Regions from separate parts of the Pseudomonas sp. Con_6 genome, predicted to be linked through region 1. Evidence: predicted binding sites of a transcription regulator. Region 1 holds the regulator's gene; the other holds the start of a gene.
The links. The regulator sigma-54, encoded in region 1, starts transcription at its own class of promoters, with help from an activator protein. The targets are predictions, from matches to a motif close to ANTGGCATNNANNTTGCTNT.
Positions count from the first base shown of each region.

Region 2: the regulator sigma-54 is predicted to act here: its motif matches at 2,381-2,400, upstream of AC5QPF_RS22825 (flagellar basal body rod protein FlgF).

Region 1 covers NZ_CM182011.1:5,867,522-5,874,216, reverse strand. Annotated here, with positions in the region: gene ptsN (PTS IIA-like nitrogen regulatory protein PtsN) at 1-266, opposite strand, end outside; gene hpf (ribosome hibernation-promoting factor, HPF/YfiA family) at 279-587, opposite strand; gene AC5QPF_RS26485 (RNA polymerase factor sigma-54) at 669-2,162, opposite strand; gene lptB (LPS export ABC transporter ATP-binding protein) at 2,336-3,061, opposite strand; gene lptA (lipopolysaccharide transport periplasmic protein LptA) at 3,061-3,588, opposite strand; gene lptC (LPS export ABC transporter periplasmic protein LptC) at 3,575-4,147, opposite strand; gene AC5QPF_RS26465 (HAD hydrolase family protein) at 4,156-4,677, opposite strand; gene AC5QPF_RS26460 (KpsF/GutQ family sugar-phosphate isomerase) at 4,677-5,651, opposite strand; gene AC5QPF_RS26455 (hypothetical protein) at 5,650-5,784, shown strand; gene AC5QPF_RS26450 (ATP-binding cassette domain-containing protein) at 5,943-6,695, shown strand, end outside.
Region 2 covers NZ_CM182011.1:5,131,382-5,138,076, forward strand. Annotated here, with positions in the region: gene flgH (flagellar basal body L-ring protein FlgH) at 7-702, opposite strand; gene flgG (flagellar basal-body rod protein FlgG) at 751-1,536, opposite strand; gene AC5QPF_RS22825 (flagellar basal body rod protein FlgF) at 1,583-2,323, opposite strand; gene AC5QPF_RS22830 (hypothetical protein) at 2,642-2,824, opposite strand; gene flgE (flagellar hook protein FlgE) at 2,897-4,228, opposite strand; gene flgD (flagellar hook assembly protein FlgD) at 4,256-4,981, opposite strand; gene flgC (flagellar basal body rod protein FlgC) at 4,998-5,441, opposite strand; gene flgB (flagellar basal body rod protein FlgB) at 5,445-5,855, opposite strand; gene AC5QPF_RS22855 (autotransporter domain-containing protein) at 6,190-6,695, shown strand, end outside.

The DNA of each region.
Region 1 (6,695 bases):
TCGATGGGGGCGTCCAGATGCAGCAGCGCGCTGATCGGACTGGTGCAGCCCTTGAGGCGACAGTGTGGAATGGCGATGCCATTGCCGAAGCCCGTCGAGCCGAGTTTCTCCCGGTCGATCAGGCTCTTGAACACGTCCTGGGTGTCCAGTTCGGGAACTTCCTTCCCGATCAGGTTGGCGATCTGTTCGAGTACGCGCTTTTTACTGCCGCCCGGCACGTTCACGAGGGAACGGCCGGGGGTCAGAATGGATTCAAGTCGGATCATGGATGAGGGGGATCAGCGGGCGGCTGCACCTTGCAGCAGACTTTGCTGTTTTTCCTTGTGTTTTTTCAGTTGGCGGTCGAGCTTGTCGGTCAGGAGGTCGATGGCGGCATACATGTCTTCGTGCTCTGCATTCGCTACCACTTCACCGCCAGGAATCTGCAAGGTCGCCTCGATCTTCTGTTCCAGCTTCTCGACCTTGAGGATCACCTGCACATTGGTGATGCGGTCATAGTGGCGCTCGAGCCGGGCGAGTTTTTCCCCGATGTAGGTACGCAGGGCCTCGGTGACTTCTACATGTTGTCCACTGATGTTGACTTGCATACTGCTTCTCCTTTGTTGCCGTGCATAAAGAGGCAGGTGTTGCGCCTGCCACTGAATTGCGATGGCACATCTCAGGGAAGGTCACATCAATCGCTTGCGTTCACTCGATGGTGCGATACCGAGGGACTCGCGGTACTTGGCGACGGTGCGACGTGCTACCTGGATGCCTTGTGCCTCCAGTAAACCAGCGATCTTGCTGTCACTCAATGGCTTTTTCTGATTTTCCGCGGCAACCAGTTTCTTGATGATCGCGCGGATGGCAGTGGACGAGCATTCCCCGCCTTCGGAGGTGCTCACGTGACTGGAGAAAAAGTATTTCAGCTCATAGATCCCGCGGGGGGTGTGCATGTATTTCTGTGTGGTCACCCGGGATATGGTCGATTCGTGCATGCCCACCGCCTCGGCGATGTCGTGCAGGACCAGCGGCTTCATGGCCTCGTCGCCGTGGTCGAGGAAACCGCGCTGGTGCTCGACGATCTGGGTCGCCACCTTCATCAGCGTCTCGTTGCGGCTTTGCAGGCTCTTGATGAACCAGCGCGCTTCCTGCAACTGGTTGCGCATGAAGGTGTTGTCGGCGCTGGTATCGGCGCGGCGGACGAAGCCGGCGTACTGCGGGTTGACCCGCAGGCGCGGCACCGCTTCCTGGTTCAGCTCCACCAGCCAGCGCTCGTTGTCCTTGCGCACGATCACGTCGGGGACCACGTATTCCGGCTCGCTCGACTCGATCTGCGAGCCGGGGCGCGGGTTCAGGCTCTGCACCAGCTCGATGACCTGGCGCAGCTCGTCTTCCTTGAGTTTCATGCGGCGCATCAACTGGCTGTAGTCGCGGCTGCCGAGCAGGTCGATGTAGTCACTGACCAGGCGCTGCGCCTCGCTCATCCATGGCGTGTTGGGTGGCAGTTGGCGCAGTTGCAGCAACAGGCACTCGCCGAGGTTGCGTGCGCCGATGCCCGCGGGCTCGAACTGCTGGATGCGGTGCAGGACGGCTTCGACCTCGTCCAGCTCGATGTCGAGCTCGGGGTCGAAGGAGTCGCAGATTTCTTCCAGGGTCTCGTCGAGGTAGCCCTGGTTGTTGATGCAGTCGATCAGGGTGACGGCGATCAGCCGGTCGGTGTCCGACATTGGTGCCAGGTTCAACTGCCAGAGCAGGTGGCTCTGCAGGCTTTCGCCTGCGGAGGTGCGGGTGGTGAAGTCCCACTCGTCATCGTCGTTGCTGGGCAGGCTGCTGGCGCTGGTCTGGTAGATGTCTTCCCAAGCGGTGTCAACCGGCAGCTCATTGGGAATGCGCTCGCTCCATTCGCCTTCCTCGAGGTTTTCCGCGCTGGGCGCGGATTGCTCGAAGCTGCTTTCCTGCGCTTCCGCGACCGGTTTGCTCTCGGCGTTGTCGGCCATGGGGTCGCTGTTATCGAAGTCGTCGCCTTCTTCCTGGCGTTCGAGCATCGGGTTCGACTCCAGGGCTTCCTGGATTTCCTGCTGCAGGTCCAGCGTGGAAAGCTGGAGCAGTCGGATGGCCTGTTGCAACTGCGGGGTCATCGTCAGTTGCTGGCCCATTCTTAGGACGAGCGATGGTTTCATGGCTGGGGCTTAACACCTTATTCGCCGGCGCGCATGCGCCATCTACTACACGGCGCGGGGCGCCAATTTTAAGCAAGATATATGCCTGAAATTGATGCGTTTGCCTAGAGCGCTGTAACAATTAAGCCGCAATAATGGCTGAATGCCAGCGCTCAGTCACTCCGGTACTTGGCCTACAGGCGGAACTCGTGGCCGAGGTAGACCTCTTTCACCAACTGGTTGGCCAGGATGGTTTCCGAATCGCCTTCGGCGATCAGTTGGCCATCGTTGACGATGTAAGCGGTTTCGCAGATATCCAGGGTTTCACGGACGTTGTGGTCGGTGATCAGCACGCCGATGCCCTTGGCCTTCAGATGATGGATGATCTGCTTGATGTCGCCGACCGAGATCGGGTCGACACCGGCAAAGGGTTCGTCGAGCAGGATGAACTTTGGCGCGGTGGCCAGGGCGCGGGCGATTTCCACGCGACGACGTTCGCCGCCGGACAGGCTCATGCCAAGGTTGTCGCGGATATGGCTGATGTGGAACTCCTGCAGCAGGCTTTCCAGCTCCTTGCGTCGACCGTCGCGGTCCAGGTCTTTGCGGGTTTCCAGGATCGCCATGATGTTGTCCGCCACAGACAGCTTACGGAAGATCGAGGCCTCCTGTGGCAGGTAGCCGATACCGGCGCGTGCGCGACCGTGCATCGGCTGGTGGCTGACATCCAGATCGTCGATCAGCACGCGGCCCTGATCGGCCTGGACCAGGCCGACGATCATATAGAAACACGTGGTCTTGCCAGCGCCGTTGGGGCCGAGCAGGCCGACGATCTGGCCGCTGTCGATGGACAGGCTGACGTCGCGCACGACTTGCCGGCTCTTGTAGCTCTTGGCCAGGTGCTGGGCTTTGAGAGTTGCCATTACTCGGCCTTCTTCTTCGGCTGGATCACCATGTCGATACGTTGACGTGGCGTCTTGATGTCTTTGCCGCCACGACCGGCGGTAGCGACCTGGGTCTTCGAGTTGTAGACGATCTTCTCGCCTTCGGTGGTATTGCCTGCGTTGATCACCCGGGCCTGGTCAGTGAGGATGATCAGGTCCTTGCCGGCCTGGTACTGGATCTGCTTGGCATAGCCCTGCATCTTGTCTGGCTTGCCGGGATTCTGCTGCTGCTCGAAATAGGCCAGGTTGCCAACCGAGGTGGCGGTGTCGATGTCACCGGCCTGGTTCAGGGTCACGGTCACGACGTTGCCTTTGATCATCATCGAGCCTTGGGTGATGATCACGTCGCCCGTATAGGTGGCGACCTTGTTCTTGTCGTCCATCTGGGCGCTGTCGGCCTGGATGCGAACGGGCTGCTCGCGATCGTTGGGCAGGGACCAAGCGCTCGCGCTTCCCAGTGCCGCGCTCAGGCTGAGCAAATAAGGGAGGGTTTTAACGAGCCTCATACTGTCCTCTTACGTTGGACAGCAGGTCCATCCTGCCGTCTTTCAAATACGCTTTCATTCCCTTGCCCGTAGTCACGCCACCGGCGCCGTCGATTCTAACGTCTTGCTCGGTTTGCGCATATTGCTTCTGCGGGAATACCGTCATGCGACTGGAGGTGATGATAGTGGTGCGATTCTGCTCGTCGGTGCGGGCCACGCGCACGGAGTCGATCAGCTCTACCTCGGTGCCGTCCGGGTTGACCTCGCCACGTTCGCTCTGTACGTGCCAGGGGAAGGTGGTGCCGCGGTACATCTGCAGGTCCGGCTTGGTCAGCAGGGTGACTTCGCTGGCCTTGAGGTGCTCGACCTTGTCTGCGGTCATTTCGTACTGCAGCTTGCCGTCGGGCAGGAACTGCACACTGTGGGCGTTGATGGCGTAGTAGTCGATGGCACTTTCGTCGACCTGCGCGACCGGCTGGTCGAGGAAGCGCTCGGGGACGATGTTCCAGTAGCCGATCGCCGCGAAAAGTGCGGCGATCACGCTGAACAGCGCAATATTGCGAATCTTCTTGCTGAACATGACGTGCTCTACAGGTAGTGGGCGTTTGCTGCTTCCAGGTTGCCCTGGGCTTGCAGGATCAGTTCGCAGAATTCACGTGCCGCGCCTTCGCCGCCGCGAGCCTGGGTCACGCCGTGGGCGTGCTCGCGGACGAACGCCGCGGCATTGGCCACTGCCATACCCAGGCCGACCCGGCGGATCACCGGCAGGTCGGGCAGGTCGTCGCCCAGGTAGGCGACTTCCTCATAGCTTAGGCCGAGCTGGGCGAGAAGCTCGTCCAGCACCACCAGTTTGTCTTCGCGGCCCTGGTACAGGTACGGGATGCCGAGGTTCTTCGCCCGACGCTCTACCACGGGAGTCTTGCGTCCGCTGATGATCGCGGTGGTCACGCCGGAGTTCATCAGCATCTTGATGCCCTGGCCGTCGAGGGTGTTGAAGGTCTTGAATTCGCTGCCGTCTTCGAGGAAATACAGGCGGCCGTCGGTGAGAACGCCGTCGACGTCGAAGACCGCCAGCTTGATGGCTTTGCCGCGTTGCAACAGGGTATTCATCACATCACTCCGGCGCGCAGCAGGTCGTGCATGTTCAAGGCGCCGACCGGACGGTCAGCCTTGTCGACGACTACCAGCGCGCTGATCTTGTGGTCTTCCATGATCTTCAGGGCCTCGGCGGCGAGCATCTCGGCGCGGGCGGTCTTGCCGTGGACGGTCATGACCTCTTCGATCAGGGTCTTGTGCACATCGATGTTGCGGTCGAGGCTGCGGCGCAGGTCGCCGTCGGTGAAGATCCCGGCAAGGCTGCCGTCGGCCTCGGCCACTACGGTCATGCCCAGGCCCTTGCGCGACATTTCCAGCAGGGCGTCCTTGAGCAGGGTACCGCGTTGCACCTGCGGCAACTCGTCGCCGGCGTGCATGACGTTCTCGACCTTCAGCAGCAGGCGGCGGCCCAGGGCGCCGCCCGGGTGCGAGAAGGCGAAGTCCTCGGCGGTGAAGCCACGGGCTTCGAGCAGGGCGATGGCCAGGGCGTCACCCAATACCAGTGCGGCGGTGGTCGAGGAGGTCGGGGCCAGGTTCAGCGGGCAGGCTTCCTGGGCCACGCGGGCGTCGAGATTGACCTCGGCGGCCTTGGCCAGCGGCGACTCGGGGTTGCCGGTGAGGCTGACGAGCTTGATGCCCAGGCGCTTGATCAGCGGCAGCAGGGTGACGATCTCGGCGGTGGAGCCGGAGTTGGAGAGCGCCAGGATGATGTCGTCCCGGGTGATCATGCCCATGTCGCCGTGGCTTGCCTCGGCGGGATGGACGAAGAACGCCGGCGTCCCGGTGCTGGCCAGGGTCGCGGCGATCTTGTTGCCGATGTGCCCGGATTTGCCCATGCCTACCACGACAACGCGGCCCTTGCTGCCCAGGATCAGTTCGCACGCCTTGACGAAATCGGCGTCGATATGGGCCAGCAGGCCTTCTACCGCTTCGATTTCGAGGCGGATGGTGCGTTGTGCGGATTGGATCAGGTCGGTGGATTGGCTCATGTCGGAAATCGGTTTGCCTGATGAAAAGGTCGCGATTATAGCGGTAATGCGCGAAAGCCTCACCTGCGGATTGGCCGCAGGCAGCCTGTTGGAGCGTTTTGCCGCGGCGCGGTTCCGTTGCACGATGGCATGAAAATGCCTGTACCGGGCCTGAACAGGCCGCGTTATGGCCTTGGGAAGGGCTTGTCAGCGGTGCTATAGTTCGCCACCAGTTCGGCCCGCTCGATAGCTGCGTGTCTCCACGAAGGGGGCGTGCGTCAGAGCGACAAGGCTGCATCGCAAGGAGTCTAGATGAGCGTTGATAACGCCTACGCGGTCGAGTTGAAGGGGCTCACCTTCAAACGCGGTTCGCGCAGCATCTTCAATAATGTCGACATACGCATTCCCAAGGGCAAAGTCACTGGCATCATGGGGCCTTCCGGCTGTGGCAAAACCACGCTGCTGCGCCTGATGGGCGCACAATTGCGACCTGCCAGTGGCGAAGTCTGGGTCGCCGGGCAAAACCTGCCGGTCCTGTCGCGCAGCGACCTGTTCGACGCACGCAAGCAAATGGGTGTGCTATTCCAGAGTGGCGCGCTGTTCACCGACCTCGACGTGTTCGAGAACGTCGCCTTCCCGTTGCGCGTCCATACGAAGCTTTCCGAGGAAATGATCCGCGACATCGTTCTGATGAAGCTCCAGGCAGTGGGCCTGAGGGGCGCCATCGAGTTGATGCCTGACGAACTCTCCGGTGGTATGAAGCGCCGCGTGGCCCTGGCTCGGGCGATCGCTCTGGACCCGCAGATCCTCATGTACGACGAGCCGTTCGTCGGTCAGGACCCGATCGCCATGGGCGTGCTGGTGCGTCTGATCCGCCTGCTCAACGATGCCCTCGGTATCACCAGCATCGTGGTCTCCCATGACCTGGCGGAAACCGCCAGCATCGCCGACTACATTTATGTCGTCGGCGACGGCCAGGTGCTCGGCCAGGGCACTCCGGCAGAGCTGATGGACTCTGACAACCCGCGCATCCGCCAATTCATGAAGGGCGACCCGGACGGACCG
Region 2 (6,695 bases), 740 kb from region 1:
CCGAACCTAGAACGGGAAAAGCGGGCTGAGGAAGAAGCGGTCGAACCAGCCAGGCTGGCTGGCATCGGCGAAGGCCCCGGTACCCGAATAGGTGATGCGCGCATCGGCGACCCGGGTCGAGGACACGGTGTTGTCGGTGGCGATGTCATCGGCCCGTACCAGGCCGGCGATCCGCACCAGCTCGTCGCCGGTGTTGAGGGTCATCCACTTCTCGCCGCGCACGGCGATGATGCCGTTGGGCAGCACCTCGGCCACGGTCACGGTGATCGAGCCGGTCAGGGTGTTGCCCTGGGCCGACTTGCTGTCGCCCTTGGTTCCCCGGGTGCCGCTATAGCCGGCACTCAGGCTGAGGTCATTGCTGCCCACCGGGTTGTTGGTGGTCAGGCTGGAACCGAACAGCGAGGTAAGACCGATGTTGGCGTTGCTGTTCTTGGCGATCTGGGACCCGGCATTCTTGCTCGCCTGGGTCTTCTCGTTCAGGGTGATGGTGATGATGTCACCGACCCGGAACGCCTTGCGGTCGCTGTAGAAGTTCTGCTCGAACCCGGCCTGGTAGATCGAGCCGTTGTTGGCGGCCGCCGGCAGGGGCGTACGCGGCAACACAGGCGCGTAATACGGATCGTTGGGCTTGGGCGTCGGCGCGACGCAACCAGCCAGCAACACCGCCCCCCCCAGGGCGACTACGGACAACAAACGGCTCATGACTCTGACCTCACGGTGTAACGGTGAAAACGACTTTGCCCACGTCAATTACAGGTTCTGGGTAACGTACTGGAGCATGCTGTCGGCGGTGGAAATCACCTTGGAGTTCATCTCGTAGGCACGCTGGGTGGTGATCATGTTGACCAGTTCTTCCACGGTGCTGACGTTGGAGTTCTCCAGGGTCTGCTGCATGGTGGTACCGAAGCCGTTCAGGCCCGGGGTACCGATCTGCGGCGCGCCGCTGGCGGCAGTTTCCAGGAACAGGTTGCCACCCAGCGCCTGCAGGCCGGCCGGGTTGATGAAGTCGGCGGTCTGGATGTTGCCGATGATCTGCGCGGCCGGGTTGCCGGCAGTGGTGATCGATACGGTGCCGTCCTGGCCGACGGTGAAGGTCTGTGCGTCCGGCGGCACGACGATGGCCGGTTCCAGGGCGAAACCGTTGGCGGTGACGATCTGGCCGTTGGAGTTCAGGTGGAAGGTACCGTCACGGGTGTAGGAGACGGTGCCGTCCGGTTGCAGGACCTGGAAGAAACCGCGGCCGTTGACCGCGAGGTCCAGCGGGTTCTCGGTGGTCTGCAGGCTGCCGGTCATGAAGTTCTTCTGGGTGCCGACGATACGCACACCGGTACCCACTTGCAGGCCCGACGGCAACTCGCTGTCCTGGGTCGACTGGGCGCCTGGCTGGCGTTTTACCTGGTACAGCAGGTCCTGGAACTCGGCGCGATCGCGCTTGAAGCCCGTGGTGGAAACGTTGGCCAGGTTGTTGGAAATGACGGTCAGGTTGGTGTCCTGGGCGGACAGACCGGTTTTACTGACCCAAAGAGCCGGAAGCATGCTGTTCTCCTGGTACGCCTGTTTTACGGCGCTACGCCTGTGTCAATTAGCTGATTTGCAAAACCCGAGCCATGGCTTCGTCGCCTTCCTTGGCCGTGTTCATCATCTTTACGTGCAGCTCGAACTGTCGGGCCAGCGCCAGTACCGAGGTCATCTCTTCCACGGCGTTGACGTTGCTGGCCTCAAGGAAACCGGAAACCACCTGCACATTGGCGTCGGCGGCAGCGGGCTGGCCGCTCTTGGTATGGATCAGGCCATCGAGGCCCTTGGTCATGGTCTTCAGGTCGGGATTGACCAGCTTGATCCGGTCGACCTCGGCCATCACCCGCGGGCCTTCACCCATGGCGCGGATGGAGATGGTGCCGTCCTGGCCGACTTCGATCTTCTGCTCAGGCGGCACGGCGATCGGACCGCCGTTGCCCATCACCGGCATGCCATTGCCGGCGCGCAGGACGCCGACCGCGTCAACATTCAGGCTGGCGGTGCGCACATAGGCTTCGCTGCCATCGGGGGCCTGCACGGCGATGAAGCCGTCGCCGCCGACGGCGACATCCAGGTCGCGGCCGGTTTCCTGCAGCGCACCGGGGGTGAAATCGGTGGCCGGGCGTTCGGTCATGGCATAGGCGCGCGCCGGAAAGCTGTCGCCGAACACCGGCATCGAGCGCGCCTGCTCCAGGTCACGCTGGAAACCGCTGGTGGAAATGTTCGCCAGGTTGTTGGCATGGGCCTTCTGCGCCAGCGCGTTCTGGCTGGCACCGGTCATGGCCACGTAAAGCATCTTGTCCACAAGTCATCCTCCGCTGCGCTGGCGAACACTTGCCGTTCACCGCTGCTGTCGAGCGATAAAGCAATTTTCGATCCAGTTTTTGATCAACCGGGAAAAGACCCGTGTTTTCGGGGCATTGCCGGTTTCAGGGAAGGTTGTAGCAGAAGGAAAAGACAAATTATCGGCGCTGGCATTGCCGGTGGCGGCAAGATCCCGCCCTTCCGTTTTCCTTTCGGGCCTCATCGCGGGCAACGCCCGCTCCCACAAGGTCCGCGACGACTCCAAACCCTGCGGGAGCGGGTGCTGCCCGCGATGAGGCCCGCAAGATCAGCCAAGAGATCAGGGCCGGCACCCGGCATTGTTGAACGGCCCGGCAAAGCGCTTCCAGCCTTCGCCCGGCGCATGCTGGGCACACACCAGTCGCCCGTCAGCCTGGCTTTCCCAGCGATACCACGGCGCCATGGCCGCCACGGCCTGAACCGCCGCCAGGACCAGCACCCCGGCAATCAGATAGCGCTTCATTCGCACCTCACTGAAACGACAAGCCCCCGCCCGGACCGGGAAGGGGCTCGTATTCACTCTACCCAGCCAGCATCAGGTCATCTGGATGATGGTCTGCATGATGGAGCTCTGGGTGGAAATGGTCTTGGCGTTCGCCTGGTAGTTGGACTGCGCCTTGACCAGTTCGACCAGTTCCTGAGTGAGGTTGACGTTCGACTCTTCCAGGGAGTTGGAGGCGATCGAACCCAGGGTGCCGGTCTTCGGCGTGTCGATGCCAGGACTACCGGAGGCGAAAGTTTCCTTCCAGCGCGTACCCCCCATCTGCTCCAGACCTTGCTCGTTGGCAAAGCTGGCAATCGCCACCTGGCCGATGGCACGGGACTGCTGGTTGCTGAAGCTGGCGAACATGACACCCGTGGAGTCGATGCTCAGGCTCGACAGCAGGCCCGTGGCATAACCATCCTGGGTTGGTGGCTTGCGAGCGGTATCAGTGTTGTAGGAGGTGGTCGCGCTCATGTCCAGACGGATACCGGCGGCATTGCCGGCGGAGCCGTTTGAGCCCCAGGTACCGGTGGTGGCATTGTAGGTCGCCGGAACCCAGTTTTTCACGGTAAAGACATTATTGACCACGGCGAAACTGTCGTCCGGAGCCACCGAACCGGTCATCGTCTTGATGCTGCCGTCGGAATTGAAGGTCATGGTCCCCACCAGCGGCGTGGCACTGGCCGGATTCTGCGGATTGCGCCCATCGATCAGGGAGTACATGGTCCAGGTGTTCTGGTCGGTCTTGCGATAGTACTGCTCCAGGGTGTGCTTGTTGCCCTGGGTATCGTAGATCTCGGTCGAGAACTTCTTGGTGTAGGTGTTTTCGTCGGTCGGCACGAAAGTAGGGCCAGGCGGCGTCGCGCCCGGCAACGGAATCGGGGTGGCCTCGGAGTTCAGGTTGATCCCCTGGGTGACCAGGCTGGTGGCCTTCGGCGGCTGCGACAGGGTATCGATCTTGAGGTCAGTCAGGCTGGACGTCAGAATCTTGCCGTTTTCGTCGGCAGCGTAACCCTGCAGGCGCAGACCATCGGAAGTGACGACATAGCTGTCCTTGCTGGTCTGGAAAGCACCGGCGCGGGTGTACGCGAGCGAGCCATTGTCGCTGAGAACGAAGAAACCCTGCCCCTGGATCGCCATGTCGAGCACGTTGCCGGTGTTGTTCACATCACCCTGGCCGAATTGCTGGGAAATCGCCGCCAGGCTCACGCCGTTACCGACAGTCTTGCTGCCGACACCCAGCTTGCTCGCCGAGTAGACGTCCTGGAATTCCGCACGGGAAGACTTGAAACCGTTGGTGGCGACGTTGGCGATGTTGTTGCCAGTCACGTCCAACTGCTTGTTGGCTGCATAGAGACCGCTAAGGCCGATATTGAAGGACATCTTTCACTCCTGTGCCGTTAGCCGGCTCTATATACCGATGGTTTGCACTTTGGACAGCGCGACGCTGCCCAGACCGGCGAGATTGAGCATCATCTCGCCCCCTGTCTGACTGATGGTGACGCTACTGACCGTGGCAGGAAGCAAGGTGTACATCTCCGCTTCCTTGCCATCGACCGTGGTGGTGGCCTTGAACGAGTAGGTGCCCGGTGCCATGACCTCGCCCTTTTCGTTCTTGCCGTCCCAGACGAACGAGGCGTTGCCGGCCTTCTGCTCACCCAGTTGCAGGGTGCGCACGGCGTTGCCGTCCTTGTCCTTGATGGTCACGGTGACGCTGCTCACCGACTGCGGTACCACCACCGAGCCGTTCAGGCTCTTCGAGGTGTCGACCACCGCCTTGTCGGTCTGCGCGATCACCGAGCGACCGACCAGCGACGAGGCCTGCAGGGCCTGGGACGATTTGTAGTTGCTGGAAATCGCGGTGACGGACTCGTTCAGCGAGGTGATGCCTTCCAGGCTGCTGAACTGCGCCAGCTGGGCGACGAACTCGCTGTTGTCCTGCGGATCCAGCGGGTTCTGGTGCTGCATCTGGGTCACCAGCAGTTGCAGGAACGCGTCCTTGCCGAGCGTCTGCCCACCGCTTTTACTGTTGGTGGCGGAAGCGACACTGGTCTGGTCGCTGGCGCTCTTGACCCCGGACGACTTGATGACGTCGCCGAGGTTCACCGCTGAAGTCGTATCGTTGACACTGGCCATTGGCTCGGTCCTTTAATCACTGACCCAGGGTCAGTACTTTCTGCATCATGGTCTTGGCCGTGTTCATCAACTCGGCGTTGGTCTGGAACGAGCGGCTGGCCGAGATCATGTCGGCCATTTCCTCGACTACGTTGACGTTCGGGTAGTAGACGTAGCCGTCCTTGTTCGCCGCAGGGTGGTTCGGCTCGTATCGCGCCTCGAGGTTGCTCTGGTCCTCGACCACGCCAAGCACCTGCACGCCCTGCCCCGCCGCATCCTGGTCCTGGAACAGCGACTGGCTGCCGTTGTTCTGCGCCTGCTGGAAGGTGGTGGCGAACACCGGGTGACGGGCGCGGTAGGTCTGGTCGATGCTCGACGAGACGGTCTCGGCGTTGGCGATGTTCGAAGCGACGGTGTTCAGACGGGTGGTCTGGGCGCTCATGCCGCTACCGGCGATGTTGAAAACACTGGCGAGGGACATGGATTACTCTCCGCGCAGGGCCGATACCAGCCCTTTGAATTTACTGTTGAGCAGCGTGAAGCTGGCCTGGAAACCCACGGCGTTTTCCGCGTAGTTCGATTGCTCGAGCTGGGCATCGACGGTGTTCTGGTCGATCGACGGCTGCATCGGCGTGCGGTACTGCAGCGACTCGTCGCTGAGGGTCACGCCCTCGGCGTCGATATGCCGGGCATTAGTGCGATCCAGGGCGAAATGGCCGCCCTTCTGGGTCTTCTCGGTTTCGGCGGCGAGCACCTTGGAGAAGTCCATGTCCCGCGCCTTGTAGTTCGGCGTATCGGCGTTGGCGATGTTGTTGGCCAGCACCTCGGCGCGCTGGGCGCGGAAGCTCAGGGCCTTTTCATGGATACCGAGCGCTTTGTCGAAACTGATGCTCATGTCGGGGAAACCTTCGGAGGTTGACCGGATGTTCTGTTGGCGATGAGAGAGCAAGTCCCATGCCAAAACAGGAAAACCCAGTGAAACCGGGGTTTTCGTGATTTTGCCAAAGCGGCAATGCCAGAAAAGCGGCAATGGATTTCCGCTGGCTGCCAGTACCGGCGGCGAAAAGCGGCAACGATGCAGGGAAAGCCGGCGCCAAAAGTATGTCCTTTTGATGGCTGGTCCCTTACCATCCGCTCGCTCGCTGCATGGCATATCGCTATTACCGCCAACAAGGCTTATGCCGCGCAAGGACCGCACCGTGATCTCTACGACGTTTAAGGATTGAACCGTGACTTACATTCGTTTGCGCAAGACCCTGCTCGCCCTGGCGGTTGCCGCCACCTCCCTTCCCGCCCACGCCCAGACCGTGCAGTTGACCAATGCCGGCTTCAAGAGCGAAAACCATACCTACGCCGAAACCCTGGAAATCACCGGTAGCTATAGCGGTGACAACGGCAAGGTTGTCGTTGACCAGGGTAGTGGCAACGCCCCCCAACCCAGCGCCCCTGTCGAAATCCATGGCAGCCATCTGCAGAAAGACCTGATTCTCAATGCCTCCATCGACAGCAAGGGTGACTACGCTGGCGGCGCGGATCTGGATCAGGCCCCCACCACTTCTGCCAGCCCGCTCATTAGCCGGGTCGATGGCAACCTCGTCAACAAAGGCAGCATCAGTGCCACGGGCGACGGTGTCGTCAGCCTGCGCATTGCCTTGGCAGACATCGGCGGCAGCGTGATCAACGAAGGGTTGCTGTCGGCCAAAGGGGGACCGATGGAGGGTGACGACGTTGCCAA